DNA from 3 places in the Streptomyces sp. NPDC005566 genome. Region 1 is predicted to be linked to each of the others. Evidence: riboswitches for the same ligand, from Rfam matches in the RefSeq annotation. Region 1 holds a riboswitch; each other region holds the start of a gene.
What was found. Region 1 has a riboswitch for thiamine pyrophosphate ahead of thiC (phosphomethylpyrimidine synthase ThiC). Riboswitches for the same ligand answer to the same signal wherever they lie in the genome.

Region 1 (9,820 bases):
AGCGCCTCGTCGGAGGTCGGGCGCCCGCACCGCGTCGCGGTGTGATCATCGAATCACTCGCGCACTGGGCCGATGTCATCGGCGCACCCGTGTACTGCGCTGTCTACCGCGACGGGGAGATCGACCTCGTCGCGGTGGCTGATACGCCCGACTTTCCCGCCGTCGAGGAGTGGGCCGCCTTCCGTGAGACCGGCCATGCGCATGCTCTTGGTCAGTGTCTGTTGGGCCAGCTCGACGAGAGGGCGCGCGAGGATCACCTGGATCGTCACCCAGTGCAACCACTCACGCGCTACTCCGTCAGAGATCGTCCGGCATTTCTCGACCGGATGAGATCGATGAACCGCATGGAACCTGTCGTCGAACGACAGGAATACGCGTTGGGAACGGTCTGCGCGGCCATCCCGATCACTGTGGGAACTGCCGTGGCGGCCATGGCCATTTCGCTACCCCTGGACCAAGAGGAACGGTTGCTCCCCGCAGTCGAACAACTACGCTGTGAAGTGACCAGCCTCTTGCGCTCGTTCGTGTTCTCTATCAGTATCTGAAAAATCACTCCTTGTGATCTGCTATCGCGTGCACCACGATGGCGTCAATAGGGCCATGGGGGATCATTCCTGGCCAGATTCATCTACTGCGGGGTTGAACGATGCGCGAGTCGGTTCAAGCAGAGGTCATGATGAGCTTCCTCGTCTCCGAGGAGCTTTCGTTCCGTATTCCGGTGGAGCTCCGGTACGAAGTGGGCGATCCGTACGCGATCCGGATGACCTTCCACCTGCCAGGAGACGCCCCCGTCACCTGGGCCTTCGGCCGTGAGCTGCTGCTCGACGGTCTCAACAATCCGAGCGGCGACGGCGATGTGCACATCGGCCCGACCGAGCCCGAAGGGCTCTCGGACGTACACATCCGGCTCCAGGTAGGCACGGATCGTGCGCTCTTCCGCGCCGGCACGGCGCCTCTTGTGGCATTTCTCGACCGGACGGACAAGCTGGTGCCACTGGGACAGGAGCACACGCTCGGTGACTTCGACGGGAATCTGGAAGAGGCGCTGGGCCGCATCCTCGCCAAGGAACAGAACGCCGGCTGACCAGGGACCACCCCGCTGAACAGGCACCACCGGTTCCCCGTACGCCCGGCGCTCGCGCTCACGCCTTGCGGCGTCGGCCCCTTCCGGTCCGTACGGGGGCAGGGGCTCCGGCTTCCGCGCCGAGCCCCGTGCGGTCCGCGGAGACCACCAGGGCCGCGAGCACCGTCGTCACCGGCACCGAGGCGACCAGCCCGATCGATCCGACCAGGGTCCGGACGATCTCCATCGCGACCAGTTCGCTGGTGGCCACGGTTCCCACGCTGCTCTGGGCGATCGAGAAGAGCAGCAGCAGGGGTAGCGCGGCGCCCGCGTAAGCGAGTACCAGAGTGTTGACGACCGAGGCGATGTGGTCGCGCCCGATCCTGATGCCTGCCCGGTAGAGCCGGCGTACGCCCATCGTCGGATCTGCCTGGTGCAGCTCCCAGACCGCCGACGTCTGGGTGACGGTCACGTCGTCGAGCACACCGAGCGAACCGATGATCACACCGGCCAGTAGCAGGCCGCTCATGTCGATGTCCGGGAACAGCCCGTGGATCAGGCCGGTGTTGTCATCGGTGTTGCCGCTCAGACTCGCCCATCCGATGAAGAGCGAGCCCAGCAGTCCGATCAGCAGCAGCGAGATGAGTGTGCCGATGACGGCCACGGAGGTGCGCGCGGTCAGCCCGTGGCACATGTACAGGGCGATCAGCATGATGGCGCTGGCCCCGATCACCGCGACCACCAGCGGGTTCGAACCCTGCAGGATCGCCGGGAGGATGAACAGCGTCAGCACGGCGAACGAGACCGCGAGCGCGATCAGCGCCATCAGTCCGCGCAGTCTGCCCACCACGATGACCGCGAGGGCGAAGATCCCCGCCAGCAGGGCCATCGGGAAGGCGCGGTCCACGTCGGTCACCGAGTACTGGAGATCACGGGGCGCGTCGGGCGCGTACGCCACAACCACCCCTTGGCCGTCCCTCAGTTGCCTGGTCGAGTCGGGCTGGATGACCTCGACGAACGTACGGCCCTTGTCCTTGCCGCTCGTCACCTCGACCGTTGCCTTCTTGCACAGCCCCGTCTGCTCGTCGACCGCCTCACGCCCCGAGGGTGTCGAGGTGTCGCCGGTCGGCGGCACCTGCGAGGCGTTCACGTCCGCGCAGTCCACCCTGGCGATCTCCACCACCTTGCCCTGCTGGGTCTGCCGGTCGAAACCGACACCCGTGCGCTCGTGGGAGGGCGCGCCGCCCGGCCAGAAGGCCACGAGACCGACCAGGACCGCGGCGGCGAACGGGATCAGCACGGCGGCGATGACCTTGCGCAGATGCTTGGACACGGGCGCGGCGGGGCCGTGGCTGTGGGTGTGGCCCGGGGCATGGCTCTGCGTGCTGCCGGACCGGGGGTCGTGCGGTTCGGGGGCGCTCGGGGAGGACGTCACCCGGCGATCATCCCAAGAACGGGAGAGGCCCTCTGGCCAGCACGCCAGGAGGGAGGCTAGCGTGGAGGCACCTTTGCACACGCGGGAGCTCGGAGCACCGGGCTGAGAGGGCGCTGACCTCCGTATATCCGTACGGGACACGCTGCGCCGACCGCCGAACCTGTTACCGGGTAATGCCGGCGTAGGGAGTAGGTCTCATGACCACAGCGGACGCACGCACGCCTGCCTCGAAGCAGAATGCGCAGAACACCCAGAATGCGCAGGATGTGGCGAACAGCGAGGCCGGGAAGTCCATCGGCTGGCACAAGGGGTACGTCCAGGGCTCGCGCCCGGACCTCCGGGTGCCGGTCCGTCAGGTGCACCTCACCAACGGCAAGGACGTGACGCTCTACGACACGTCGGGGCCGTACACCGATCCCGCCACCGAGACCGATGTCCGCCGTGGGCTCGCGCCCCTGCGGGAGAACTGGATCATCGCCCGCGGCGACACCGAGGAGTACGCGGGCCGCCCCGCACGCCCCGAGGACGACGGGCTCAAGCACACATCGCCGCGCGGCGGGCTGCGCAACCTCGACGCGGTCTTCCCGGGCCGTCCCCGTCAGCCCCGCCGCAGCCGCGACGGGCAGCCGGTCACACAGCTCGCGTACGCCCGCCGCGGCGAGATCACTCCGGAGATGGAGTACGTCGCGATCCGGGAGAACGTGGAGCCCGAGGTGGTGCGCGAGGAGATCGCGGCGGGGCGGGCCGTGCTGCCGGCCAACGTCAACCACCCGGAGATCGAGCCGATGATCATCGGCAAGCGATTCCTGGTGAAGGTCAACGCCAACATCGGCAACTCCGCGGTCACTTCCTCCATCGAGGAGGAGGTGGACAAGATGACCTGGGCGACCAAGTGGGGTGCCGACACGGTCATGGACCTGTCCACCGGTCGCAACATCCACACCACGCGCGAGTGGGTGCTGCGCAACTCCCCCGTGCCGATCGGTACCGTCCCGCTCTACCAGGCACTGGAGAAGGTGGACGGCCGGGCCGAGGAGCTGACCTGGGAGATCTACAAGGACACCGTCATCGAGCAGGCCGAACAGGGCGTCGACTACATGACGGTGCACGCCGGGGTCCGGCTCCCGTACGTCCCGCTGACCGCCCGCCGCAAGACCGGCATCGTCTCCCGCGGCGGCTCGATCATGGCGGCCTGGTGCCTCGCGCACCACAAGGAGTCGTTCCTCTACGAGCACTTCGAGGAGCTCTGCGAGATCCTCGCGGCCTACGACGTGACCTACTCACTCGGTGACGGACTGCGCCCCGGCTCCATCGCCGACGCCAACGACGAGGCGCAGTTCGCCGAACTGCGCACGCTCGGTGAACTGAACTCCGTCGCGAAGCGGTTCGGCGTCCAGACGATGATCGAGGGCCCGGGCCATGTCCCGATGCACAAGATCAAGGAGAACATCGACCTCCAGCAGGAGATCTGCGAGGAGGCGCCGTTCTACACGCTCGGCCCGCTGACCACCGATGTCGCCCCGGCGTACGACCACATCACCTCGGGCATCGGTGCGGCGATGATCGCCTGGTGGGGGACGGCGATGCTCTGCTACGTCACGCCCAAGGAGCACCTGGGGCTGCCGAACAGGGACGACGTGAAGACCGGCGTCATCACCTACAAGATCGCAGCGCATGCTGCGGATCTTGCCAAGGGTCACCCCGGGGCGCAGGAATGGGACGACGCGCTGTCGGATGCCCGGTTCGAATTCCGCTGGGAGGACCAGTTCAACCTGGCGCTCGACCCGGACACGGCGCGGGAGTTCCACGACGAGACGCTGCCGGCCGAGCCGGCCAAGACGGCGCACTTCTGCTCGATGTGCGGTCCGAAGTTCTGTTCGATGAAGATCAGCAGGAGCATCACGGAGCAGTTCGCCCCCGACCTGCTCCCCTCCGCCTCGGAGGAGGAGATCGAGGCGGGGATGCTGGAGAAGTCGAAGGAGTTCGCCGCGAGCGGCAACAGGGTGTACCTGCCGCTGGCGGACTGACACTGACACCGGGCGAAAGTGCAGGAAGTGGCGGCGCTGTCCTGGGTGTTACGTGCCCGGGGCGGCGCTTCCTGGCGGTTCATCAGATTGTCTGTATTGAACCCGAAGAGTATGAGCAATGGCTGGTTTCACGTGATGAGTCCTCTGATCGCCTGGTTGCAGAGGCAGTTCGGCGACGGTAGGGACACGGAAACGTGGCAGGTCTATGTACATTTCGGCAGGGGCTCACCCTGGCTTGACCATTTCCTTATCTGTGCCTTACCTTCCGCTGTGCTTGGCCGAAAAAATGTGCGCCCCGACGGGGGGCGCCAGGGGAGGGAAACACAGTGAGCTGGTACCTGAACGTACTCAAGAACTACGCGGGCTTCAGCGGTCGTGCGCGCCGCAAGGAGTACTGGATGTTCGCGCTGTTCAACGTCATCATCGCCGGCGTCCTGCTCGGTATCGGCGCTGCCATCGACACGCAGATCCCGTACATCATCTACATCCTCGCTGTGATCATCCCCTCGCTCGCCGTCGTCGTCCGCCGGCTGCACGACACGGGCCGTTCGGGCTGGTGGTTCCTGATCTCGTTCGTCCCGCTCGTGGGCGGCATCATCCTGCTCGTCTTCATGTGCTCCGAGGGCACGCACGAGGCCAACGAGTACGGCGCGAACCCCAAGCTGGCTCCCCAGGCAGTCTGAGTCCGGCAGGTGCTCCGACCGGATCGGAGCACCACCGCACACTGAACAGAGCAGAGGCCGGGTGCAGAAAGCTGCACCCGGCCTCTGCTGTACGGGAACGCGGCACCGGCCTCTCAGGTACGGAGTCGGCAGGATCACTCCGGCGTACGGGAATCGGGCCGGATCAGTCCGACGCACGGGAATCCGGCAGGCTCACTCCGACGCACGGACCCGGGGCCGGATCACTCCGGCTGGTGTTCGGGGCCGCCGAAGTCCGGACTGGTGAAGTCCGGGCTGGTGAAGGACGGACGCGGTCCCGCCGAGGGGCCGTCCTGCGGGCCGGAGAAGTCCGGTCTGCTGTAGCCGATCTTCGGGATGCGGTTCGCCGAGCGGTGCGGGGTCCGTGAGGCCGGCCCCGCGGTCGGGTCGGCGAGGGCGTCCCGCAGGAAGGGCAGGATGCCGCGCTCCAGCAGTGCGTGGCGCCATGCCTCCCGGGCGCGTGCCACATCCTCGGGCAACTCCTGCTCGTCGTCCATGGCCGGCAGTGCGGTGGCCCCGTTCCGCAGCGCGGTGATGAGGAGTCCGACCGCGGCGACGAGGATGGCCGCGGCGGCGACCGCCGCGAAGAACCAGCCGGCGGCGACCAGGGTGCCGCCGAACGCCAAGGCCGGGCTGACCGCCTTCAGGAGATAGCCGACCAGCAGGAATATGAGGGCGGCGGAGCCGGCGAGAACGGGGGCCAGTGCGGCGATGACGGCAAGGGTTCCCGCCCCCGGCCCGTCCGGTTCGTCCGGGGCCGATCCGAGGGCGGTCCCGGGGGCCGACGCATCGGCCGGTCCGCGGAGTTCGCCGCGGACCTTCACGTAGTGCTCGTACTCGGTGGCGGCGGCTGCGGTGATCAGAGCGGTGGCGTTCAGCGCCATCGTCCGCAGTTGTTCCGCGTTGAGCCGGTCCCCCACACCGTCCAGATCCGGGCGTTCGTGAGCATGGCGCAGAGAGTCGGCAAGGATCCGCTCGTACTCGGGTCGGTCCTCGGCCAGCAGGTGCGGAGCGCTTTTCATGTGCATCCCCCGATGCTCCGTAAGGCCTGATCGACCGCCTGGGCCGGGCAATCGGGCGGAAACGGAGGAGAGCCTGCTACTGATACGCCGATGGTAGAGCGACCACGGCACGGGTTGACAGGGGGTTTCCGGAAATAGGCCCAGTGGTCGGCGTTGTCAGGTCGTGGGTGCGTCTTCCCCGACAGCTGTCAGTCATTCAGGGGAAGTTGGACAACCAGTAGTTTTCCGGCCATGGTCACTCCGCCGTCCATGGCGATGGCGAGCCCGTCCGCGTACACGTGCGGACCGTCCACCACGGGGCGGGCGCTGTCTTCGCCGTCCTCGGATCCGACCTCGCCGAGCAGGTACGGGATAGGGCTGTGACCATGCACGACGCGCTGTCCGCCGTACGTCGACATCAGCTCGCGAACAGCCTGCGAACCGCCCTCGTCGCGGAAGGCGAACCGCTTGGTGAGCTTGCGGAAGAGGTCCCAGCACTCGTCGGCGTCATTGCGCGTGAGAATGGCGTGCACCGTGTCGTTGACGTCCTCGATGGTGGTGCCGTAGTCGAGGTAGGCCGTCGTGTCGGAATGCATCAGCAGATGCCCGTCCTCCTCGACGACCGCGTCGAGCCGGGCCATCCACTGCAGGTGGACGTCCTGGAGGCGCTCCATGTCGGTCTTCTGGCCGCCGTTGAGCAGCCACGCCGCCTGGAAGGTCGCGGTGCCCGCACCGGAGTTCACCGGGGTGTCGCCGAACCTCTTGGCGCCGAGGAGAAGCAGCTCGTGATTGCCCATGAGTGCCTTGCAGTACCCACCGGCCGCCGCGGCCTCGGCCGAGAGCCGCATGACGAGATCGATCACGCCGATGCCGTCCGGTCCCCGGTCGGTGAAGTCGCCGAGGAACCACAGTCTGGCGTTGTCGGCGGACCACCGGCCCTCGGAGTCGATGAGGCCCTGCTCGCGGAGGGCGGCAAGGAGCTCGTCCAGGTAGCCGTGGACGTCGCCGACGACGAAGAGGGGGCCTCGCCCCGTGCCGGAGGCGGGCCGGGGCTGGGGAACGGCCTGTACCTGGACGGTGTCGCCACGGTTGATCACGGGAAGATCGCGCGCGGTGGGGGTGTACCCCTCCGGCACGTCGCCCATGACAGCGTTGCCGGGATGCGGCGACGGCGAAGGCATCGGTGCCTGCGCATACGGCGGTACGCGGAAGTCGCGCAACGTCGCTGTCCGCACCACGGGTTCCTGACCGGCCCCCTGAGTCATCGACCCCTCCACCACCGTCGCGCCGCCGTACACCTGACGGGCCCTGCCTGGTAGAGGTGGTCCGCGGTGTCGTGCGCCCATCATAGGAATGCGGATCGTGCTCTGGGACGCACCAGGGGTGGTGAATCCGAGTGCACGCATGGTTCACCGACCGTTTGGTCCGGATTGGTCCGATCAGTCCCCGGCGGGGGAGCGCGGCGGGCTGACCGTGGTGCGCGGTGGACGTCGCTGCGAGGACGTCCGGACGATGAGTTCCGTCGGTATCACCTGCTCCAGCGGTCCGTCGTGTTCGACGCCCTCGATGGCGTCGATGAGGAGCTGGACGACAGCCGTGCCGATTCTGCGTGGCTTGAGCGAGAGCGTCGTGATGGGGGGATCCGTCGCCGCGTACACGGTGGACTCGCTGCAGCAGACCACCAACAGGTCCTCGGGGACCCGCAGGCCGTAGCGGCGGGCGGCGGCGAGCAGATCGGTCCCATTGGGGTCGAAGAGCCCGTAGACGGCGTCAGGCCGGTCCGGGCGGGCGAGGAGCCGGTCGGCGGCCACGGCGCCCGCACAGGGGTCGTGGGCCGGATAGGACTCGTAGACCGGGTCCTGGCCCACCCGCTCGCACCAGTGGAGGTAGGCGGTGGTGGAGAGGCGGGTGTAGGTGTCGGTGGTGGTGCCGGTCAGCAGCCCGATACGGCGGGCTCCGGCGGCGGCCAGGTGGTCGAGGAGGTCGAGGACGGCTGCCCGGTGATCGTTGTCGACCCAGGCGGTGACCGGCAGCGTGCCCGCCGGTCGGCCGTCGGACACGACGGGCAGGCCCTGCCTCACGAGTTCGGTGACCACCGGGTCCTGGTCGGAGGGGTCGATGACGACGGTGCCGTCCAGGGCGACGTTCGACCAGACGTCGTGGCGCGAGGTGGCGGGGAGGATGACCAGGGCGTAGCCGCGGGCGAGCGCCGCCGATGTGGCGGCTCTGGCCATCTCCGCGAAGTAGGCGAACTCGGTGAAGGTGAAGGGTTCGTCCCCGTACGTGGTCACGGTGAGGCCGATGAGCCCCGACCTGCCGGTACGGAGGGTGCGGGCCGCGGCGGACGGGCGGTAGCCCAGCCGCTCGGCGACCTCGCGGACATGTCGGCGGGTGGCGTCCGGGAGCCTGCCCTTGCCGTTGAGCGCGTCGGAGACGGTCGTGATGGAGACTCCGGCCGCGGCGGCTACGTCCCGGATCCCCGCCCGTCCCTGTCGGCCGCTGCGCCGGGGCGTCTCTGTCCGGCTCACCTGGTGCTTCCCTGCTGCTGTCATGGCGAGCCGATAGTAGGGCTCCGGCGGTGGGTTGGGCCGGTCGCATATGCGTACGTTGACAGGCACGTTTCTGCATGATCGTAAGGCACTAAATGCCTTGTAAATCAAGGGCGTTGGCGGGACGGAGGTCGATGTGTCATGTGCCGGTGTGCATGAACCTGCTAATTGGTTCATGTCTCGAAGAGGTCTCAACTCACCTGTTCGAGTGATGCGCGCTACGGAGTGAGCCACCGGCGCGCGCCACGGGGTGCGACGCTCCCCCCGGCAGGCTCGTGGGACCGCCGGGCAGGGGCGGCGCTTTCCGGCACAGCGGACGATTCTCCGGTCCGGCCATTCGCAGGAACGTCGAATCCTCTTAAGGTGAGCAGTATTGATGTGTACGGACGGTCGAGGAGGACCTGCGGTGAGCGAGACGAGCCCCAAGCTGCGTGCCGAGCTGGATGGTGTGCCTGCCTATGTGCCGGGCAAGCCGGCGGCTGCCGACGGACCGGTTGCTTTCAAGCTGTCCTCCAACGAGAACCCGTATCCGCCGCTGCCGGGGGTCATGGAGTCCGCGCTCGGGGCCGCCGCGAACTTCAACCGGTACCCGGACATGGCCTGCACCGGCCTGATGAACGAGCTGGCCGACCGGTTCGGTGTGCCGGTCTCCCATCTGGCCACCGGTACCGGCTCGGTCGGTGTGGCGCAGCAGCTGCTCCAGGCCACGTCCGGCCCGGGTGACGAGGTCATCTACGCCTGGCGCTCCTTCGAGGCGTATCCGATCATCACCCAGGTCAGCGGGGCGACCTCGGTCAAGGTGCCGCTCACCGACGGCGAGGTGCACGATCTCGACGCGATGGCCGAGGCGATCACCGACCGCACCCGGATGATCTTCGTCTGCAACCCGAACAATCCGACCGGCACCGTGGTGCGCAGGGCGGAGCTGGAGCGCTTCCTGGACCGGGTGCCGGGCGATGTGCTGGTGGTGCTCGACGAGGCGTACAAGGAGTTCATCCGGGACGCCGATGTCCCGGACGGCATCGAGATCTACCGGGACAGGCC
Region 2 (9,820 bases), on a different contig from region 1:
ACTGACTCGCGATCGTGTCGCTGAAGGAGAGGAACGCGCGGTCGACCTTGACCTCGAACCCTGCCTCCTCCAGTGTGCTCCTGGCCTCGTCCACGTCCTTCCCGGTGACATCCGGGACGTCGAGCATGCGCGGGCCCTTGGAGACCGTGAGCTCGACGGTGTCGCCCTCCGCGGCCTCCGCGTCGTCGCCGGGCGTCTGGCGGGCGACGGTGCCCTCGGCCTCGACGGAGTCGACCCGGTCGGGCAGCACCTCGGCTCTGAGACCCGCCTCCTCCAACGCTGCCCTCGCCGCCTCGACGTCGAGCCCCGTGACGTCCGGGACGTCGACCGGGCTGCCCTTGCTGATGACCAGGGCGACCGCCGAGTCGGGGTGGCGATCGGTACCGATGGCAGGATCCGTACGGATCACCTCGCCCCGTGCGATCTCCTCGCTGAACTCCCGGGTCACCATCCCCGGCACCAGGCCGACCTTCTTCAGCTCGCGTCGGGCATCGGCGAGCGCGATGCCCTCGACGTCGGGCACCTGCACGATCTCCGGCCCGCGCGAGATCACCAGCCCCACCGCGTCATTGCCACGGATCCGCTCGCCCGATCCGGGATCGCTGCTGATCACCCTGCCGCGATCCACCGTGTCGCTGTAGGAACGCCTGACGCCCCCCACGTCGAGACCGGCGCCCGCGAGCCGCTTCTCCGCCGCCGTCTGGGTCTGGCCCAGCAGCGAAGGGACCCGGGTGAACTGCCCCGAATTGATGTACCAGACACCCGCACCGACTCCCAGGACCAGCAGGAGGGCCACGAGCGCCGTGAACATCCCGCGCCGGGATCCGGCGGCGAACCGCCGCCTGCGGCCACCCGTCCGCGGCGGCAGCGGGGGCATCTCCAGGCGGCTGGTGTGGTGCGCGGTGCCCTGGCCGGCCGGGATGACCCGCGGGATCACACTCGTACGGTCGTCGGCGCCGTCATGCGCCTCGGCGATCGCCTGCGGAGGCATCGCGTCCAGCTGCTCCTCGGTCAGACCGGCGCGCACCACGCGGGACCGGGCCAGCAGGGCCACCGCGTCATGGGGCCGGGCCTCGGGGTTGCGGGCGGCGGCGCCCGCAACCAGCTCGTCCAGCCCGGCGGCCAGGCCCGGAACCGCACGGGACGGGGCCGGGACGTCCTCGTTGAGGTGCTGGTAGATGACCTGTGCGGCGGTCTCACCGGTGTGCGGCTTGCCGCCGGTCAGCATCTCGTACAGCACGACTCCGCAGGCGTACACGTCGGCGCGGGTATCGGCCGTGCCGTGCTCGATCTGCTCCGGCGCGAGGTACGAGACGGTGCCCAGGAGCGAGCCGGTGGTGTCCGTGACGGTGCCCACCGCCCGTACGAGACCGAAGTCGGCGACCTTCACCCGGCCGTCGTCCCCTATCAGGACGTTCTCCGGCTTCATGTCGCGGTGGACGAAGCCCGCCCGGTGCGCGGCGCCGAGCGCGGCGAGGACCGGCTCCAGGATGTCCAGTGCGGCCCGCGGCTGCAGGGCGCCACGCTCGCGCAGGACATCGCGCAGGGTGCACCCCGCGACGTACTCCATCGCCAGGTACACGTACGCGCCCTGGGCGCCCTGGTCGAAGACGGCCACCACATTGGGGTGCGCCAGCCGGGCCACGGACTTGGCCTCACGGATGAAGCGCTCGACGAACGCGGCGTCGGTCGCCAGGGCCGGATGCATCACCTTGAGGGCGAGCACCCGGTCGAGACGGGTGTCCACGGCCCGGTAGACCGTGGCCATACCGCCGACGGCGATGCGCGCATCGATGCGGTAGCGGCCGTCGAGCAGCTGCCCGACGAGGGGGTCCTGGAGGGTCGTATCCACGGGTCGAGTCTACGAGTCGCCACGGACACGACGGACGGGCCGGGGCAGCCCGGGGACCGTTCTGAAGCCGAGCCGTGACAGGGGCATGTACGTGTTGTGACCTGGGAGCGGCCGGTGGAGCAGCCGTGCGAGCCGGTCGGGCGGCCGTGTCAGAAGGCCGGGCGCTCCGGATCCAGCACCGCCCGGCCCCCGGCGGGCGAGGACGCCTCGGCGAAATGCCGCCTCGGGATCCGGCCGGCCCGGTACGCCAGGCGCCCGCCGTCCACCGCGTGCCGCATCGCCGCCGCCATCAGCTCCGGCTCCTGCGCCCGGGTCACCGCTGAGGCGAGCATCACAGCGGCGCACCCCAGCTCCATCGCCAGCGCGGCGTCCGAAGCGGTCCCCGCCCCCGCGTCGAGGATCACCGGAACCGCGGCCTGCTCGATGATCAGCTGGAAGTTGTGCGGGTTGCGGATGCCGAGCCCGGAGCCGATGGGGGAGCCGAGCGGCATGATCGCCGCACACCCCACGTCCTGGAGTTTCCGGGCGAGGACCGGGTCGTCATTGGTGTACGGAAGGACGGTGAAGCCCTCGTCCGCGAGGGTCTCGGCGGCGTCGAGCAGCTCGATCGGATCGGGCAGCAGAGTCCGCTCGTCGGCCACGACCTCCAGCTTGATCCAGTCGGTGCCGAGCGCCTCCCTGGCCAGCCGGGCGGTCAGCACGGCCTCGCCCGCGGTGAAACAGCCGGCGGTGTTCGGCAGGACGCGGATGGAGAGCCGCTCCAGGACGGAGAGCACCGAGCCCTGAACGGTCGGGTCGAGCCGGCGCATCGCGACGGTGGTCAGCTCGGTTCCCGCGGCGATCAGGGAGCGCTCCAGCACCTCGAGGCTGGGCGCACCGCCCGTTCCCATGATCAGCCGGGACGAGAAGGTGGTGGAGCCGAGCGTGAAGAGATCGTCCGACATGGTCAGCCTCCCTGGACCGCGGTGAGGACCTCGACGCGGTCACCCTCGCCGAGGGCGGTGACGGGCCACTGGCTGCGCGGCACGACGGCCTCGTTGACCGCGGCGGCGACACCGGAGTGCGCCGTGGTCAGGGTCGCGACCAGGGTGTCCAGGGCGGTACCGGCCGGGACGCTGCGGTGCTCCCCGTTCACGGAGACGGAGACGGACGCGGACGCGGACGACGCAGGTGCAGAAACGGTGGTGGGCAGGGGCTCTGTCATGCGGGCTGCTCCTGAGGTGCTGAAGTGAGGGCTCCGGGGGAGGTGTTCGGTGAGGCGGGGCCCCGGCCGGAGGGCGCGAAGCGGCTCGGCGCGAAGGGGCGGGCCTCCGCGAGAAGTTCGCCGGTGGTCAGCACGTGGGCCATCACGTCACCGGTGACGGGCGTCAGCAGTACCCCGTTGCGGTGGTGACCTGTGGCGAGGTGCAGGCCCGGCAGGGCCGTCGGACCCAGCAGCGGGGCGTTGTCCGGAGATGCGGGACGCAGGCCCGCGCGGGTCTCGGTCAGCGGCAGTTCGGTGATGCCCGGCACCAGTTCGTGGGCGTCGCGCAGCAGTTCGTAGACCCCGCCCGCGGTGACCGTCGTGTCCCAGCCCATCTCCTCGCTGGTCGCGCCCACGACCAGCTCGCCGTTGGCGCGCGGGACGAGGTAGACGTGACTGCCGCGGACCACGGCCCGTACGGTCCGGCTGAGGAACGGGGCGTACGCGGGCGGCACGGCCAGCCGCAGCACCTGCCCCTTGACCGGGCGGACCGGTGGCACGACCTCCTCGGGGACCCCGGCGAGCCTGCCGCTGAGACTGCCTGCGGCCAGCACGACCTGGTCGGCGCTCAGCTCCGTACCGTCCGTGAGGACCGCTCCGGCCGCCCGGCCACCCGTCACACTGAGCCGCTCCGCCCGGGCCCGGCGGAAGACCACACCGGCCCGCTCGCACGCGGTGACCAGGGCCGAGGCCAGCCGGCGGGGATCCACCTGGTGGTCGCCGTCGGCCCGCAGCCCGCCGCGCACGCCGGGGGCGAGCATCGGCTCCAGCCGGCGGCACTCGCGGCCGCTCAGCCACTCCGACTGCAGCCCCGAACGCTGCTGCAGGGCGTGCAGCTCCCGCAGATGGGCCCGGTCGTCGGAGTCCAGTGCGACCGCCAGCGTGCCGCAGGCACGGAAGCCCGTCTCCTGCCCGCTCGCTTCCTCCAGTTCGGCCACGAACGCCGGATAGCGTGCGGCGGAGGCGACATTGAGGCCGAGCAGCGTCTGCTCGCCGTAGTGGAGTTCGGTGACGGCGGCGAGCATTCCGGCCGCGACCTGGGCCGCCCCGCCGCCCGGATCGGGATCGGCGACCGCGACGGACATGCCGCGCCCGGCCGCCCGCCACGCGGTCACCAGGCCGATGATGCCGCCCCCGACGACAAGGACGTCGGATCCGTTCTCGGAGATGCGCATGGGCGTCCAGCCCCTCCCTTCGCCGGCATGACCCGGATCAGGTTCGTACGGTCGGAGGCCGGCCAGCCTCCCTCTCAGCCCGGTGCGTCCGGGCTCCCGCGAGTGCCTTACGTTGGCCACCCTAAACCCCGCCGCCCGCAGCCAGTAAGGGAGCAGCCGCCGTGGCCCGTTCACTCGACGGACTCGTCCTGTCGCCCGTCGCAGACCAGGCACCCGGCCAGGTCGGCACCCGCACACGCTTCGCCTACCGGGAGCGGGAGGGACGGATCTGGGCCGCGTACGCGGGCGGTGACGTCGTTCGCGGACACCTCGTGGGCACCAGGGAGGGAGACACCCTGGACTTCCGTTATGTGCAGCTGAAGCAGGACGGAACGACCTCCGGCGGCCACTGCGTCTCGACCGTCACGGAACTTCCCGACGGCCGGGTGCGACTGGACGAGCGGTGGGAGTGGGAGTCCCAGGAGGGCAGCGGGACGAGCGTGGTGGAGGAGCTCCCCACCTGACGCAACGTCAGGTGACTAGGGTGGCCGGGTGAGCGAGCAGACGGAACAGCGGGAATCGGGACAGCAGCCGCGCCGGGTCGTGGTCGTCGGCGCGGGCATGGCCGGCGTGCAGACCGCCGTGGCCCTGCGCGAGCAGGGCTTCGCCGGTCAGGTCACCCTGATCGGCGCGGAACCGCACCAGCCGTACGACAGGCCGCCCCTGTCGAAGGCGGTCCTGCTCGGCAAGGCCGAGGACTCCGCATTCGACGTCGACTTCGAGGCGCTGGACATCACGCTGCGCCTGGGCCTCGACGTGAGCGGACTGCGCGCCGCCGCACACGAACTGGACACCCCCCAGGGCCCCGTCCCGTACGACGTGCTGGTCCTCGCCACCGGGGCCGAGCCCGTCGTCCTGCCCGGCTCCGAAGGTGTGCCCGGTGTCCATCTGCTCCGCACCGTCGACGATGCCGCACGGCTGCGGCCCGTCCTGGAGCGGCAGCACGACGTCGTGGTCGTGGGAGCCGGCTGGATCGGTGCCGAATTCGCCACCGCGGCCCGTGCCGCGGGCTGCGCGGTCACCGTCGTCGAAGCCGCCGAACGCCCCCTCGCGGGCACCCTGCCCGCCGACGTCGCCGCTCCGATGGCCCGCTGGTACGCCGACAGCGGAGCCGAACTCCTCACCGGCGCCCGGGTGGCGCGCGTCGACCCCGGAGCCGTCCACCTGGCGGACGGCCGGGTGATCCCCGCCGGAGCGGTGATCGTGGGCATCGGCGCCCGCCCCACCACCGGCTGGCTGGAAGACTCCGGCATCGCGCTCGGCCCGGACGGCTCGATCACCGCGGACGGTTCGCTGCGCACCTCCCTGCCCGACGTGTACGCGGTGGGTGACTGCGCCTCGTTCCCCTCCGCCCGCTACGGCGAGCGGCTGCTCGTCCATCACTGGGACAACGCCCTCCAGGGGCCCCGGACGCTCGCAGCCGCCCTCGCTGACGGGCAGCCCCGGACATACGACCCGGTGCCCTACTTCTGGTCCGAGCAGTTCGGCCGGTTCGTGCAGTACGCCGGTCACCACGCAGCAGCCGACACCATGCTGTGGCGCGGCGACCCGGCGGACCCGTCCTGGACGGTCTGCTGGCTGCGCGAAGGCGTTCTGGTGGCGGTGATCGCCGTCAGCCGGCCGCGCGACCTCGCCCAGGCCCGCAAGCTCATCGAAGCCGGGGCGCGCGTCGATCCGGTGCGTGCCGCGGACCCCTCCGTACCGCTGAGGACAGCGGCACTGTAGGACCCGGGTACCTCCTTACGGGCGGCCCGGCTACCGACTGTCGGTCCGGGATGGCAGGCTTGTCCCTGTGACCGAGATTGACGCAAAGATCGATGTTCTCGTCCCCGACTGGCTCCACCTTCCCGACATCGCGGAAATGCTCGATGTCGAGGTGACGCGCGTACGGCAGTTGGTCAAGGAGGGCCAGCTCATCGCCGTACGACGTGGTGAGAGGCGGACGCTCCAGGTACCTGCCGCCTTCATCGACGGCAACAAGGTGGTCAAGGGACTCGCAGGGACCCTGACGCTCCTGAGGGACGACGGCTACAGCGATGGAGAGATGTTGGAGTGGCTCTTCACCCCCGACCCGAGCCTGCCCGGTACGCCCGCGCAGGCGCTGAGTGAGAATCGCGGTACGGAGGTGAAGCGCCGGGCCCAGGCGCTCGCCGTCTGACCGGACGACCGTTCGCGGGGTGCGGGCCGTGCTGCACGGCCCGCACTCTGCCGTGACCGGCACCCGCCGGGCCGGCGACCATCGGGTCGTCGGCCTGCCGGGCCGACGACCTACTCAACGGGGGGAAATCCACCATGTCCACGCCTCGCTCGCTGCTGGCCGACGCCCGGCTCTACCTCTGCACGGACGCCCGCAGACAGCAGGGCGACCTTCCCGCGTTCCTCGATGCCGTGCTCTCCTCCGGCGTCGACATCGTGCAGTTGAGGGACAAGGGCATGGAAGCCGCCGAGGAGCTCGAACACCTGGCCGTGTTCGCGGACGCCTGCAAGCGGCACGGCAAACTCCTCGCGGTGAACGACCGGGCCGACGTCGCCCACGCCATCGGTTCCGACGTGCTGCACCTCGGGCAGGGCGATCTGCCGGTGCCCGCCGCCCGCGCCGTCATCGGCGCCGAGGCGGTGATCGGCCGCTCCACCCACGCCGAGTCCGAGGTCGACGCCGCCGTCGCCGAAACGGGCGTGGACTACTTCTGCACAGGCCCCTGCTGGCCCACCCCGACCAAGCCCGGCCGGCACGCCCCGGGTCTGGGGCTCGTCCGCTACGCCGCCTCACTCGACCAGCCGCGCCCCTGGTTCGCCATCGGCGGAATCGACGCGGGCAATCTGGACGAGGTGCTGGACGCGGGCGCACGACGGGTCGTGGTCGTGCGGGCGATCACCGAAGCGTCGGATCCCGCTGCGGCGGCCGCGGCACTCGCCGCGCGCGTCAGGGCGCGCACGGCCTGAGCAGGGCGCGCCTCGCGCTCCGGGGGAGCGGCTGTCCGAGGGGTGGACAGCAATCCCATTAATCCGGGCGAAAAGGCCCGGTCTGGTTGGGGTACCGCCGAGCCCTGGTTAACCTCCCAGTATGGCTCTCGGCACACCTTCCACCAGGACAGATCACGCTCGCACCGTGCGTGAGCTGCTCGCGACCGGCAAAACGTCGTACTCGTTCGAGTTCTGGGCGCCCAAGACCGAGAAGGGCGAACGGAACCTCTGGAACGCCCTGAGGCGGGTCGAGGCGGTGGGCCCGAGCTTCGTCTCCGTGACGTACGGAGCCGGCGGTTCGACGCGTGCGGGGACGGTGCGGGCGACCCAGCAGATCGCCGCCGACTCCACGCTCACCCCCGTCGCGCACCTCACCGCCGTCGACCACTCCGTCGCCCAGCTGCGCAACATGGTCGGGCAGTACGCCGACGCAGGCATCCGCAACATCCTCGCGGTGCGCGGAGACCCGCCGGGTGACCCGATGGCCGAGTGGGTCGAGCACCCGCAGGGCGTGCGGTACGCGGCGGATCTCGTCCGACTCATCAAGGAGTCCGGCGATTTCTGCGTCGGCGTCGCGGCCTTTCCCGAAATGCACCCGCGGTCGGCCGACTGGGACACCGACATCAGGCATTTCGTGGACAAGTGCCGCGCGGGTGCCGACTATGCGATCACCCAGATGTTCTTCCAGCCGGAGAGCTATCTGCAGATGCGTGACCGCGTCGTCGCTGCCGGTTGCGACACCCCCGTCATTCCCGAGGTGATGCCGCTCACCAGCGTCCGGCAGCTGGAGAGATTCGCGCAGCTCAGCAACGCGTCCCTGCCTTCCTCGCTGAAAGAGCGCATCCTCGCCGCGAAGGACGATCCCGCCGCTGTACGCTCCATTGGCATCGAGTTCGCCACGGAGTTCTGCGCGAAGCTGCTCTCCGAGGGTGTCCCGGGGCTGCACTTCATTACGCTCAACAACTCGACGGCAACACTCGAGATCTACGAGAATCTCGGACTGCACAAGCAGTCGTGACCGGCCGTACCCGCCACCAACCGGGGCGGTGGCCGTAGGAGGGGGCGGGCGTGGGCTGGACGGTCCTCTACATCGCATTCGGCGTCGTGGCGTTGTGGCTGCTGGGCGAGGTGCTGCTGCAGTACAAGGCGCGGCTGCGCTGGCGGCTGCTCGCCTTCGGCGGCTTCCTCGGTGTGGTTCTCGGTGTGCTGATTCCCTCCGTGCTGGTGATCGCCCTCGGCGCGATCGCCTTCGCGACGGGCCAGACGTATGTGACCCTCTCCTTCCGGCGGGGCTTCTCGACGGGCTGGGCCATAGGCGGCAGCCCCGGTGAGAGCCGCCGTCGCCGAGCGCCCGGCGGCGCACCCGGCCGGAAACCCACGCTCGAGGTCTCCGGCCTGGAGTACCAGGAACCCGTCCCGGACGCCGGGGAGGAGACCGCGGCATCCGCGGTCTACGAGCCGCAGCCGCTGCCGGACGACACCGGGCAGTACGGCATATACACCGATGCCGCCTACGCAGCCGCCGGCAGCCGGGAGCAGCAGGACGAGCAGCAGCAGTACGGCGCCTACGACCCGTACACCGACTACGCGCAGCCGGCCCAGGACACCTACAGCGGCCAGGGCGCCTACCAGGGCCAGGGTGACTATCCGGGCCAGGAGGCCTACCAGGGCCAAGGCCAGGACTCCTACACCGGCCAGTACGACTACGGCACACCGGCGCCGGACTACGCCCCCTACTCCGACCCGTACATCGGGACCGGCGCGGCAGCAGGCCCCGGCCAGTACACCTCGTACGACAGCTACGGCAACGGCTACGACAGCTACGGGGGCCAGCAGCAGTACACGGCCCCCTACGCCGAGCCGTACGCACCGGAGACGCCGCCGGGAGGCGTCTGGGTCCCGCAGCAGCGCGAGGGCGAGCAGTACCCCCCGCTGCCGCCCGAGCAGCCCGCCCCGTACGGCAACGGGTACGACACCGGCCAGAACGAGCAGTACCGCTACTGACCGTCCACGGTCAGGGTCGGTCACGGTCAGGGCCGGTCACGACGACGAGCGCTCTGCGGCTCACTGCGAGCCGCGGAAGCCGTCACCCTCCACCACGAGCCCCGCGACCAGGGCACCCGACATCCCGGCGTGCGCCAGTCCGCCGCCGGGATGCGACCAGCCGCCCGCCAGATACAGGCCGGACATTCCGGTGCGGTTCCCGGAGTGCAGGTACGTGCCCCGTGCTCCCGCCAGCGCGGGCGCGGGCACCGAACCGCCCTCGGCGCCGGTCTCGGCGGCGGTCTCGGCAGGGGTGCGCACCTCGGCGTGGAGTATGCGCTCCCGCAGCCCGGGAACGGCTACGCGGGCGCGATCGATCAGCACGTCCGCGTACCGCTCGCGCAGCGCCGCGTCCGTCCAGTCGACCGGACCGTGCGGGGCCACCGTCGCCATCAGGGTCACCGCCTCGTGCGCCTCGTCGGGGCGGGTCGTGGGGTCGTCGGGACGCAGCACCGTCACGGTGGGCCGCTCCGCGGTCCGTCCGCCGAACACCGCGTCCTGCTC
Region 3 (9,820 bases), on a different contig from region 1:
CCGCGCATGGCAGTGGTGACTCCGTTCGACAAGACCGCGCTGCGCAACATCGAGCAGGCGATCCGTGACTCCGACCTCGGCGTCAACCCGAGCAACGACGGCAACATCATCCGTGTGACGTTCCCCGAGCTCACGCAGGACCGCCGCAAGGAGTACATCAAGGTCGCCAAGACCAAGGCCGAGGACTCCAAGATCTCGATCCGCTCCATCCGCCGCAAGGCCAAGGAGTCGCTCGACAAGCTCGTCAAGGACAAGGAGTCCGGCGAGGACGAGGTCCGCCGTGCGGAGAAGGAGCTCGACGACACCACCGCGAAGTACGTCGCACAGGTGGACGAGCTGCTCAAGCACAAGGAAGCCGAGCTGCTCGAAGTCTGATGAACGACTCTTCCTGGGGCGCCCCGCAGGGAGCCGGCTACTGGGGTGCGCCCGAGATGGGGGCCGCTCCGGCGGGTCCTGCCCACGATGTGCACGGCGCCCAGCAGACTCGGCCCATGCCCATCGTGCCGGACGTTCCCGACGCAGGTAGAGACGCAGACGACCGCGACGACCGGGACGGGGAAGCCGCGCACGTCAGCGGTCCCCTGTTCCGTGACGAGAAGCAGCAGGAGCCCATGTCCACCGCGTTGCCGTCGTCCCCACCGCAGAAGAAGCGGGCAGGTCGTGATCTGCGCGCCGCGATAGGGGTCGGCCTCGGGCTCGGCGTGCTCGTCGCCGGTTCGCTCTTCATCGTGAAGGCAGTCTTCGTCGGTGTGGTCGTGCTGGCGGTGGTGGTCGGGCTCTGGGAGCTCACCTCGCGCCTCAAGGAGCGCAAGGGGATCAACGCCCCCCTCGTGCCGCTCGCCGTCGGCGGCGCCGCCATGGTCGTCGCCGGGTACGTGCGGGACGCGGAGGGCGCCTGGGTGGCCATGGCGCTCACCGCGCTCGCGGTGCTCGTCTGGCGGATGACCGAGCCGCCGGAGGGCTACCTCAAGGACGTCACGGCCGGCGTCTTCGCCGTCTTCTACGTGCCGTTCCTGGCGACGTTCGTCGCGATGATGCTCACCGCGGACGACGGTCCGTGGCGCGTGCTGACCTTCCTGCTGCTCACCGTGGTCGCCGACACCGGTGCGTACGCCGTCGGCTGGCGCTTCGGCACCCACAAGCTGGCACCGCGCATCAGTCCCGGGAAGACCCGCGAGGGCCTGTTCGGGGCGATCGGGTTCGCGATGGTCGCGGGTGCGCTGTGCATGGAGTTCCTGATCGACGACGGCAGGTGGTGGCAGGGGCTTCTGCTCGGTCTCGCGGTCGCCGCCAGCGCCACCCTGGGCGACCTGGGCGAGTCCATGATCAAGCGGGATCTCGGGATCAAGGACATGGGCACGCTGCTGCCGGGCCACGGCGGCATCATGGACCGGCTCGACTCCCTGCTGCCGACCGCGCCGGTGGTGTGGCTGCTGCTGGTGCTGTTCGTCGGATCCGGCTGAGCCGATGCGTTCACGTACCGTGTGACCTGCAGTTCTACGAGTGAGGGTCCGTTGCCCACAGGGCGGCGGGCCCTCACTCGTACCGGCCCCGGACCTTCGCCTCGGCAACGCTGCGGTCGGTGTCCCGCATCGGCAAGGCAGAAGGACCGGCCGTTGTAGGTGCGGGGTTGCCGGGTCAGAGCCGTTCCCGTCGAGGTGGCCCGCGTGGTAACAGCCCATGCCGCCTGCTCGCCGCTGTGGGGAGTGAGATCCACTTTCGTCTCCGTGGTCGCCCATAATGCGTGTATCTTGCATTCAAGGTGGCGAAGTCGAGCGCTGGACGTGAAATTCACATGTGCGTTCGATTTACGGTGGAGCTGGTCGCCCGTCGCGCGTACGTCCTTCCGTGCGATCGGTCACGGTCGGGCACCCGGCCGGAGCCGCCCGCGGCCGTCACAGGGCCGCCGACATCGGCCGACAGCGACCGGACGACGTCGTGCCCCACGCTGCCCGCCGGACGACGACCTCTGGGACCACGGCGTGTCTGCGACACTGGAGGAACCATGCCTAAGCCCGGAGAACTCCAGTTTGTCGCGCCCCGCGGAGCCAAGCAGCCGCCGCGGCACCTCGCCGACCTCACCCCCGACGAGCGCAAGGAAGCAGTCGCCGCGACCGGCGAGAAGCCCTTCCGCGCCAAGCAGCTGTCGCAGCACTACTTCGCGCGGTACGCGCACGACCCGGCCGAGTGGAGCAACATCCCGGCCGGTTCGCGGGAGAAGCTCGCCGAGGCGCTGTTCCCCGACCTGATGTCCGTGATGCGCCACATCAGCTGCGACGACGACACCACCCGCAAGACGCTCTGGAAGCTGCACGACGGGACGCTCGTCGAGTCCGTCCTCATGCGGTACCCGGACCGGGTGACGATGTGCATCTCCTCGCAGGCCGGATGCGGGATGAACTGCCCGTTCTGCGCGACCGGGCAGGCAGGCCTCGACCGGAATCTCTCGACGGCCGAGATCGTGCACCAGATCGTGGACGGAATGCGGGCGCTGCGCGACGGTGAGGTTCCGGGCGGGCCCGCGCGGCTCTCCAACATCGTCTTCATGGGCATGGGCGAGCCCCTGGCCAACTACAAGCGTGTCGTCGGGGCGATCCGGAGGCTGACCGACCCCGAGCCGGACGGGCTCGGCCTCTCGCAGCGTGGGATCACCGTGTCCACGGTGGGCCTGGTGCCGGCCATGCTGCGCTTCGCCGACGAGGGCTTCAAGTGCCGTCTCGCCGTCTCGCTCCACGCCCCGGACGACGAGCTGCGCGACACCCTCGTTCCCGTGAACACGCGCTGGAAGGTCCGGGAGGTACTGGACGCGGCCTGGGAGTACGCCGAGAAGTCCGGCCGCCGCATCTCCATCGAGTACGCCCTGATCCGCGACATCAACGACCAGGCATGGCGGGGCGACCGGCTCGGCCGGCTGCTCAAGGGCAAGCGCGTGCACGTCAACCTCATCCCGCTGAACCCGACGCCCGGCTCGAAGTGGACCGCCTCGCGGCCCGAGGACGAGAAGGCGTTCGTCGACGCGATCGCCGCTCACGGTGTGCCCGTCACGGTCCGTGACACCCGCGGTCAGGAGATCGACGGGGCCTGCGGCCAGCTGGCGGCCTCCGAGCGCTGATGCGGTTCCGGTGACGGGTGCCATCCGGCCGGAACGGCGTGATCCGGCCGGTGTAGCCTGGCCCGGAAATCAACTTCATATTCCGACAGGGGAGCGCCACAGCGCTGAGAGTGCGGCACCGAGCCGCAGACCCTCTGAACCTCGCCCGGGTCATTCCGGGTAGGAAGTTCGGACCTTACTCAAGCTGTTGCGCCCTGCCCGCTCGCCGGCGGGCGGGGCCGCGTCTCTTCCTGGTCACTTCCAGGAGGAATCACATGAACACCACCACGAAGTATGCCGCGACGGCGCTCGCCGCCGCGCTCGGCGTCACCGTGCTCGCGGGCTGCGGCGGATCCGACGACGACGCCTCGGGTTCCGGGAACTCCAAGGCTTCCAAGACCGTGACCCTCGTCAGCCACGACTCCTTCAACGCCTCCGACGCGGTCCTCAAGGCGTTCACCGAGGAGACCGGCTACACGGTCAAGGTGCTGAAGAGCGGTGACGCCGGTGCCGCGCTCAACCAGGAGATCCTGACCAAGGGATCCCCCCGCGGCGATGTGTTCTTCGGCGTCGACAACACGCTGCTCTCGCGCGCCCTGGACAACAAACTGTTCACGCCGTACGAGGCGAAGGGGCTCGACCGCGTCGCGGCCGACACGCAGCTCGACGCGGACAAGCACCGGGTCACGCCCGTCGACACCGGCGACATCTGCATCAACTACGACAAGAAGTACTTCGCCGACAAGAAGCTCGCGCCGCCGCAGTCGTTCGACGACCTGCTGAAGCCCGCGTACAAGAACCTCCTCGTCACCGAGAACGCCGCGACCTCCTCGCCCGGCCTCGGCTTCCTCCTCGGCACCGTCGCCACCTACGGCGAGGACGGCTACCAGGACTACTGGAAGAAGCTGAAGAGCAACGGCGTCAAGGTCGTCGACGGCTGGGAGCAGGCGTACAACGAGGAGTTCTCCGGCTCGGCGGGCGGCAAGAAGACCAAGGCCGACCGGCCGCTCGTCGTCTCGTACGCCTCCAGCCCGCCCGTCGAGGTGCTGTACGCGGAGCCGCAGCCCACCGAGGCACCGACCGGGGTCGCCACCGGAACCTGCTTCCGCCAGATCGAGTTCGCCGGCCTGCTGGACGGTGCGAAGAACGAGGCGGGCGGCAAGGCACTGCTGGACTTCCTGATCAGCAAGCAGTTCCAGGAGGACATGCCGCTCAACATGTTCGTGAACCCGGTCGCGAAGGACGCCGAGCTGCCGGAGCTCTTCACGAAGTTCGGTGCGACCGTCGACAAGCCGGCGACCGTGACCCCGGAGAAGATCGCCAAGAACCGTGAGCAGTGGGTCCAGTCGTGGTCCTCGCTCGTCGTGAAGTAGCCGCGCGTCCCCCACGCGGGGGGAACGCGGCGCGGCTCGGCCTGATGGTCGTGCCCGTCGCGTTCTTCGCGCTGTTCTTCGCCTACCCCGTCGTCGCGATCGTCGGCCGGGGGCTGAAGGCGGACGGCGTCTGGCAGTTCGGACGGATCGGCGAGGTGCTGAGCCGGCCGGACATCGCCGACGTCCTCTGGTTCACCACCTGGCAGGCACTCGCCTCGACCGTGCTCACACTGCTGATCGCGCTGCCGGGCGCCTATGTCTTCGCCCGGTTCGACTTTCCCTGCAAGCAACTGCTGCGTGCGGTCGTGACCGTGCCGTTCGTCCTGCCGACGGTCGTCGTGGGTACGGCGTTCCTGGCACTGCTGGGGCGGGGCGGATTCCTCGACGAGCTGTGGGGCGTCCGGCTCGACACCACGGTCTGGGCGATCCTCCTCGCCCACGTCTTCTTCAACTACGCGGTCGTCGTGCGGACCGTCGGCGGCCTGTGGTCGCAGCTCGATCCCCGTCAGGAGGAGGCCGCCCGGGTGCTCGGCGCGGGACGCCTCGCGGCGTGGCGGCGGGTGACCCTGCCCGCGCTGGCACCGGCCGTGGGGGCCGCCGCCCTGATGGTCTTCCTCTTCACGTTCACCTCCTTCGGAGTCGTCCAGATCCTCGGCGGCCCGGCCTACTCCACGCTGGAGGTGGAGATCTACCGGCAGACCGCCCAGCTGCTCGATCTGCCGACGGCCGCCGTGCTGACCCTGGTGCAGTTCGCCGCGGTCGGCGGGATCCTCGCCGTGCACGCGTGGACCGTACGGCGCAGGGAGACCGCGCTGAAGCTCGTCGACCCGGCGCAGACCTCCCGCCGGCCGCGCGGGGCCGGGCAGCGGGCCCTGCTCGGCGGCGTCCTGCTGACCATCGCGCTGCTCATCGTCGTGCCCCTCGGTGTGCTGGTGGAACGCTCCCTGGACACGTCCGGCGGCTACGGGTTCGGCTTCTACCGAGCACTGCAGTCCGCCGACGCGAACGGTTCCACGTTCCTGGTGCCGCCGCTGGAAGCCATCGGGAACTCGCTGCAGTACGCGCTGGTCGCGACCCTCATCGCCCTGGTGATCGGCGGCCTCGCCGCGGCCGCCCTGACGAGGCGGGCGGGACCGCTGGTGCGCGGCTTCGACGCGCTGCTGATGCTGCCTCTCGGGGTGTCGGCCGTCACCGTGGGCTTCGGCTTCCTGATCACGCTCGACGAGCCGCCCCTGGACCTGCGTACGTCCTGGATCCTCGTACCGCTCGCCCAGGCGCTGGTGGGCGTCCCCTTCGTCGTACGGACCATGCTGCCCGTCCTGCGCGCGGTCGACGACCGGCTGCGGGAGGCGGCGGCGGTGCTCGGCGCCTCGCCGCTGCGGGCCTGGCGCGAGGTCGATCTGCCGCTGGTGCGCCGGGCCCTGCTGGTGGCCGCGGGCTTCGCGTTCGCCGTGTCACTCGGCGAGTTCGGCGCGACCGTCTTCATCGCACGCCCCGACAACCCCACCCTGCCGGTGGCGGTGGCCCGGCTCCTGGGGCGGTCCGGGGAGCTCAACTACGGGCAGGCGATGGCACTCAGCACGATCCTGATGCTCGTCTGCGCGGTGTCGCTGCTTCTGCTCGAACGTATCCGCACCGACCGATCCGGGGAGTTCTAGAGATGCTGGCACTGGATTCGGCCACGGTCCGCTTCGGGAAGCGGACCGCGCTGGACGCCGTGGACCTGGAGGTCGCCGACCACGAGATCGTCTGTGTCCTGGGACCCAGCGGCAGCGGCAAGTCGACGCTCCTGCGGGTCGTCGCGGGGCTGCAGCGGCTGGACGGCGGACGGGTACTCCTGGACGGCGCCGACCAGGCCGCCGTGCCCGTGCACCGGCGCGGGCTCGGGCTGATGTTCCAGGACCACCAGCTCTTCCCGCACCGCGACGTCGGCGCGAACGTCGCGTTCGGGCTGCGGATGCACGGCGTCTCCCGGGCCGAGCGCGACCGCAGGGCCGGCGAGCTCCTCGACCTCGTCGGCCTGCCCGGCGCCGGACGGCGGGCCGTCGCCGCACTGTCGGGCGGCGAGCAGCAGCGCGTCGCCCTCGCCCGCGCGCTGGCACCCCGCCCGAAACTGCTGATGCTGGACGAGCCGCTCGGGCAGCTGGACCGGAGCCTGCGCGAACGGCTCGTCGTGGAGCTGCGCACCCTCTTCGGCAGGCTCGGCACGACGGTGCTCGCCGTCACCCACGACCAGGGCGAAGCCTTCGCCCTGGCGGACCGGGTGGTGGTCATGCGGGACGGCAGGATCGCCCAGGCGGGAACCCCTCTGGAGGTCTGGCAGCGCCCGGCCTCCGCGTTCGTCGCCCGGTTCCTCGGCTTCGACAACGTGGTGGACGCGACGGTGACCGGCGCGGCCGCCCACACACCCTGGGGCAAGGTGCCGGTGCCCGGCGATTCGCCCCAGGGCGCGCGCGAGCTGCTGGTCCGGCCGGCCGGGGTACGGATCGGCGACGCGCAGGACGGGCTGACCTGCACGGTGGGAGCGCGTACCTTCCGTGGCCACCACGTCGCCGTGACCCTGTACCCCGCTGACGGGCCCGTTCTGGAGGCCGAGTGCGGGCTGCGGGACACCCCGGAGGAGGGGGCCACGGTGGGCGTGACGTTCGACGCGGCGGAGACGGTGGTCCTGTCCGCGGCCCAAGAGGTCTGACCCGTCCGGCTGGCGGAGCCCTCCGGAGCCTGGTCCCCTGGACACGGAACCGTCGGGAAGAAGGACAGGGATCATGACTGGATCAGTGCGCGAGGGCATCGACATCACCCGCGTCGTCGAGGCACCGCGGGACCGGGTCTTCGAAGCCTGGACGGTCCCCGAGGACTTCGCCGCCTGGTACGGGGGTGACGCGGACGTGCCGCTGGACCGGGTGTCGATGGACGTCACGCCGGGCGGTGAGTGGAGCCTGGTCATCATCGTGCCCGGCGCGGAGATGCCGTTCCACGGCGTCTACCGGGAGGTGTCCGCCCCCGAACGGCTCGTCTTCACGCTGAAGGACAGGAGTGCGCCCGCGGACGTCGAGGGTGAGACCGTCACGGTCACCTTCACGGAGCTGAGCAGGAAGTCCACCGAGATGACCTTCCAGCAGCGCGGCGGCAACCTGACGCCCGAGCAGTACGCGGCGGCCGAGGACGGCTGGCATGCCTTCTTCGACGCTCTCGACGCCCGCCTCGCCGCCCGCTGAGCCGGCCCCCCGATCCCGCGGAACCTGGGGCAGCCCGTCAGTCCGTTCGGTCAGTCAGCCGTTCAGCCCGTCAGCCGGGCGAGGGCCCCGGCGGCCTCCTCCACCGTGTCGACGAGCGCGATACGGGACTCCATCGCCCGGCCCGCCGCCAGCGCGCTCAGCAGCGGCCAGGCGGGCAGCTTCTCCGTCCAGTGCGCGCGGTTCACCAGCACCATCGGCGTGGGCGCGGAACGCGACTCGTAGTAGTTCGGCGTCGCATTGTCGAAGATCTCCTGCACGGTCCCGGCGGCGCCGGGCAGAAAGATCACTCCGGCGTTCGAGCGGGCCAGCAGTCCGTCCTCGCGCACGGCGTTCGCGAAGTACTTGGCGATGTGGTCGGCGAAGGCGTTCGGCGGCTCGTGGCCGTAGAACCAGGTCGGGATCGCGACCGAGGACCCGCCGTCGGGCCAGCGGCTGCGCACGGCGAAGGCCGCCGTGGCCCAGTCCGTGACCGAAGGGCTGAACGACGGTGTGGAGGCGAGGAGTTCGCAGGCCTTGAGCAGCATCGCGTCGGAGTGCGGGGCGGCGTACGCGCCGAGGTTGGCCGCCTCCATCGCGCCCGGGCCGCCGCCCGTCGCCACGGTCAGACCGCTGCGGGCCAGCTCCCTGCCGAGTACGGCGGCGCCGCGGTACGCCGCGGAACCGCGGGCCATCGCGTGGCCGCCCATCACGCCGACCACCCGGGCTTCGGCCAGGTGTTCGTCCAGTGCGTCGGAGACCGCGTCGTCGTGGAGTGCCCGCAGCATCGAGGCGAAGACATCGCCGTTCGACTTGGTCAGCTGGAACCAGTCGTACGCCCGCGCGTCGGGCGTCGACGCGTAACCGCCCTCCGCCAAGCCCTCGTAGAGGGCGTCGGGCGTGTAGAGCAGTCCGCGGTACGGGTCGAAGGGCAGCCCGGGCACCGGCGGGAAGACGAACGCCCCGTCCGCCCGTATCTTCGCCTCCGCACGGGGATCCATGCGGCAGCCGAGGAAGACCGCGCCCCGGGTCTCGGTCACCAGGAGTGCCTCGCCCCGGCCGGTCAGGTCGACGGACTGGACACGATGGCCGGCCAGTGTTCCGGCGGCGACCGCCACGTCGAATGCGGTGAGCGTCTCGATCTCGACGCCGGGTGCGTACGTGCTCTCGTCCGGATTCTCCACGCAGCCATGCTACGGACCGCCCCGACGCCGGGTGTCACCCCGTCAGAGGAAGGGCCGCCAGCTCCGCGATCACCCAGGTCAGCGGGGCGAAGACAGCCAGCAGCACCAACGCCCGCAGGGCGGCTGCGGCGCGGAGCGAGGACGCCGGGGCACCGAGCCGCAGCAGGGTCTCGGCCGTACGGGTCCGGGACTGCTTGGCCTCCAGCGCGGAGGTCAGCAGGGTCGCCGTCGTGCAGCCCAGCACGAGTACGGCGCCGAGCGCGGTGAGCGGGCCGAAGGGCCGCGGCCCTCCGTCGTACAGCACCGATCCCGCCATCACGCCGGACAGCACCGCGCAGACGATCCCGAGCGGACGGCCGATCCGGCGCGCCTCGTCCATCAGGACCCTTCCCGCCAGCAGACGTACGGCTCCGGGGCGCACCGCCTGGAGCAGCCGTCCGCAGAGATGGGTGAGGCCGGGACCGGCCATGGCCAGGCCGATCGCCGTGAGGGTCCAGCCCACCAGCACGCTCGCCGGGGTGGAGTCCAGCTTCCCGGGCAGCGGAAAGGGACTGCCCGCCGAGACGCGGTTCGCGTACGCCTCGACAGCGAGGCCGGCCGCCGTCAGCGCGACTCCCCACGGGAGCCCCGCCGGCGCCGCTACGGGGGCGAGATGTTCCTCCGCCTCCTGGGCCTCGGACGGTGCGACGGGCCGTGAGCGCAGCGCGAGGCCGCTCGCCGCCGCCGAGGCGAGCGGCACGAGGGTCAGCAGCATCAGCGCGGCCGCGAGTGGCAACGGGGCCTCCGCGCCGAGGAGTTCGGCCGCACCACCGTCGAACGGCAGCCCGGTGAGATCGCCCCGCAGGTGGAGGAAGAAGAGCAGGGCGACCATCGATCCCAGTGTGGTGGACACCGCGGTGGACACGGCGGCGAGCACGCTCAGCCGGACCGGCCCGAGCCCCACGGCGAAGAGTCCGG

Region 2: it holds a riboswitch for thiamine pyrophosphate, as region 1 does, so the genes downstream of both, thiO (glycine oxidase ThiO) here and thiC (phosphomethylpyrimidine synthase ThiC) in region 1, are expected to answer to the same signal.
Region 3: it holds a riboswitch for thiamine pyrophosphate, as region 1 does, so the genes downstream of both, ABZS61_RS29905 (thiamine ABC transporter substrate-binding protein) here and thiC (phosphomethylpyrimidine synthase ThiC) in region 1, are expected to answer to the same signal.

What each region holds. Positions count from the first base shown of each region.
Region 1 covers NZ_JBEXDB010000013.1:30,701-40,520, forward strand. Annotated here, with positions in the region: gene ABZS61_RS21040 (helix-turn-helix domain-containing protein) at 1-545, shown strand, start outside; gene ABZS61_RS21045 (SsgA family sporulation/cell division regulator) at 647-1,084, shown strand; gene ABZS61_RS21050 (YibE/F family protein) at 1,143-2,498, opposite strand; TPP riboswitch at 2,570-2,703, shown strand; gene thiC (phosphomethylpyrimidine synthase ThiC) at 2,696-4,525, shown strand; gene ABZS61_RS21060 (DUF805 domain-containing protein) at 4,852-5,208, shown strand; gene ABZS61_RS21065 (hypothetical protein) at 5,430-6,254, opposite strand; gene ABZS61_RS21070 (metallophosphoesterase) at 6,437-7,492, opposite strand; gene ABZS61_RS21075 (LacI family DNA-binding transcriptional regulator) at 7,667-8,779, opposite strand; gene hisC (histidinol-phosphate transaminase) at 9,183-9,820, shown strand, end outside.
Region 2 covers NZ_JBEXDB010000001.1:8,111-17,930, reverse strand. Annotated here, with positions in the region: gene pknB (Stk1 family PASTA domain-containing Ser/Thr kinase) at 1-1,852, opposite strand, end outside; gene ABZS61_RS00085 (thiazole synthase) at 2,002-2,796, opposite strand; gene thiS (sulfur carrier protein ThiS) at 2,799-3,056, opposite strand; gene thiO (glycine oxidase ThiO) at 3,053-4,270, opposite strand; TPP riboswitch at 4,268-4,380, opposite strand; gene ABZS61_RS00070 (hypothetical protein) at 4,432-4,773, shown strand; gene ABZS61_RS00065 (FAD-dependent oxidoreductase) at 4,802-6,034, shown strand; gene ABZS61_RS00060 (Rv2175c family DNA-binding protein) at 6,102-6,467, shown strand; gene thiE (thiamine phosphate synthase) at 6,602-7,252, shown strand; gene metF (methylenetetrahydrofolate reductase [NAD(P)H]) at 7,374-8,291, shown strand; gene ABZS61_RS00045 (hypothetical protein) at 8,342-9,277, shown strand; gene ABZS61_RS00040 (NAD(P)/FAD-dependent oxidoreductase) at 9,338-9,820, opposite strand, start outside.
Region 3 covers NZ_JBEXDB010000023.1:38,047-47,866, reverse strand. Annotated here, with positions in the region: gene frr (ribosome recycling factor) at 1-375, shown strand, start outside; gene ABZS61_RS29915 (phosphatidate cytidylyltransferase) at 375-1,463, shown strand; gene rlmN (23S rRNA (adenine(2503)-C(2))-methyltransferase RlmN) at 2,006-3,112, shown strand; TPP riboswitch at 3,190-3,296, shown strand; gene ABZS61_RS29905 (thiamine ABC transporter substrate-binding protein) at 3,367-4,464, shown strand; gene ABZS61_RS29900 (iron ABC transporter permease) at 4,509-6,122, shown strand; gene ABZS61_RS29895 (ABC transporter ATP-binding protein) at 6,125-7,156, shown strand; gene ABZS61_RS29890 (SRPBCC domain-containing protein) at 7,230-7,682, shown strand; gene ABZS61_RS29885 (Rossmann fold nucleotide-binding protein) at 7,745-8,863, opposite strand; gene ABZS61_RS29880 (hypothetical protein) at 8,898-9,820, opposite strand, start outside.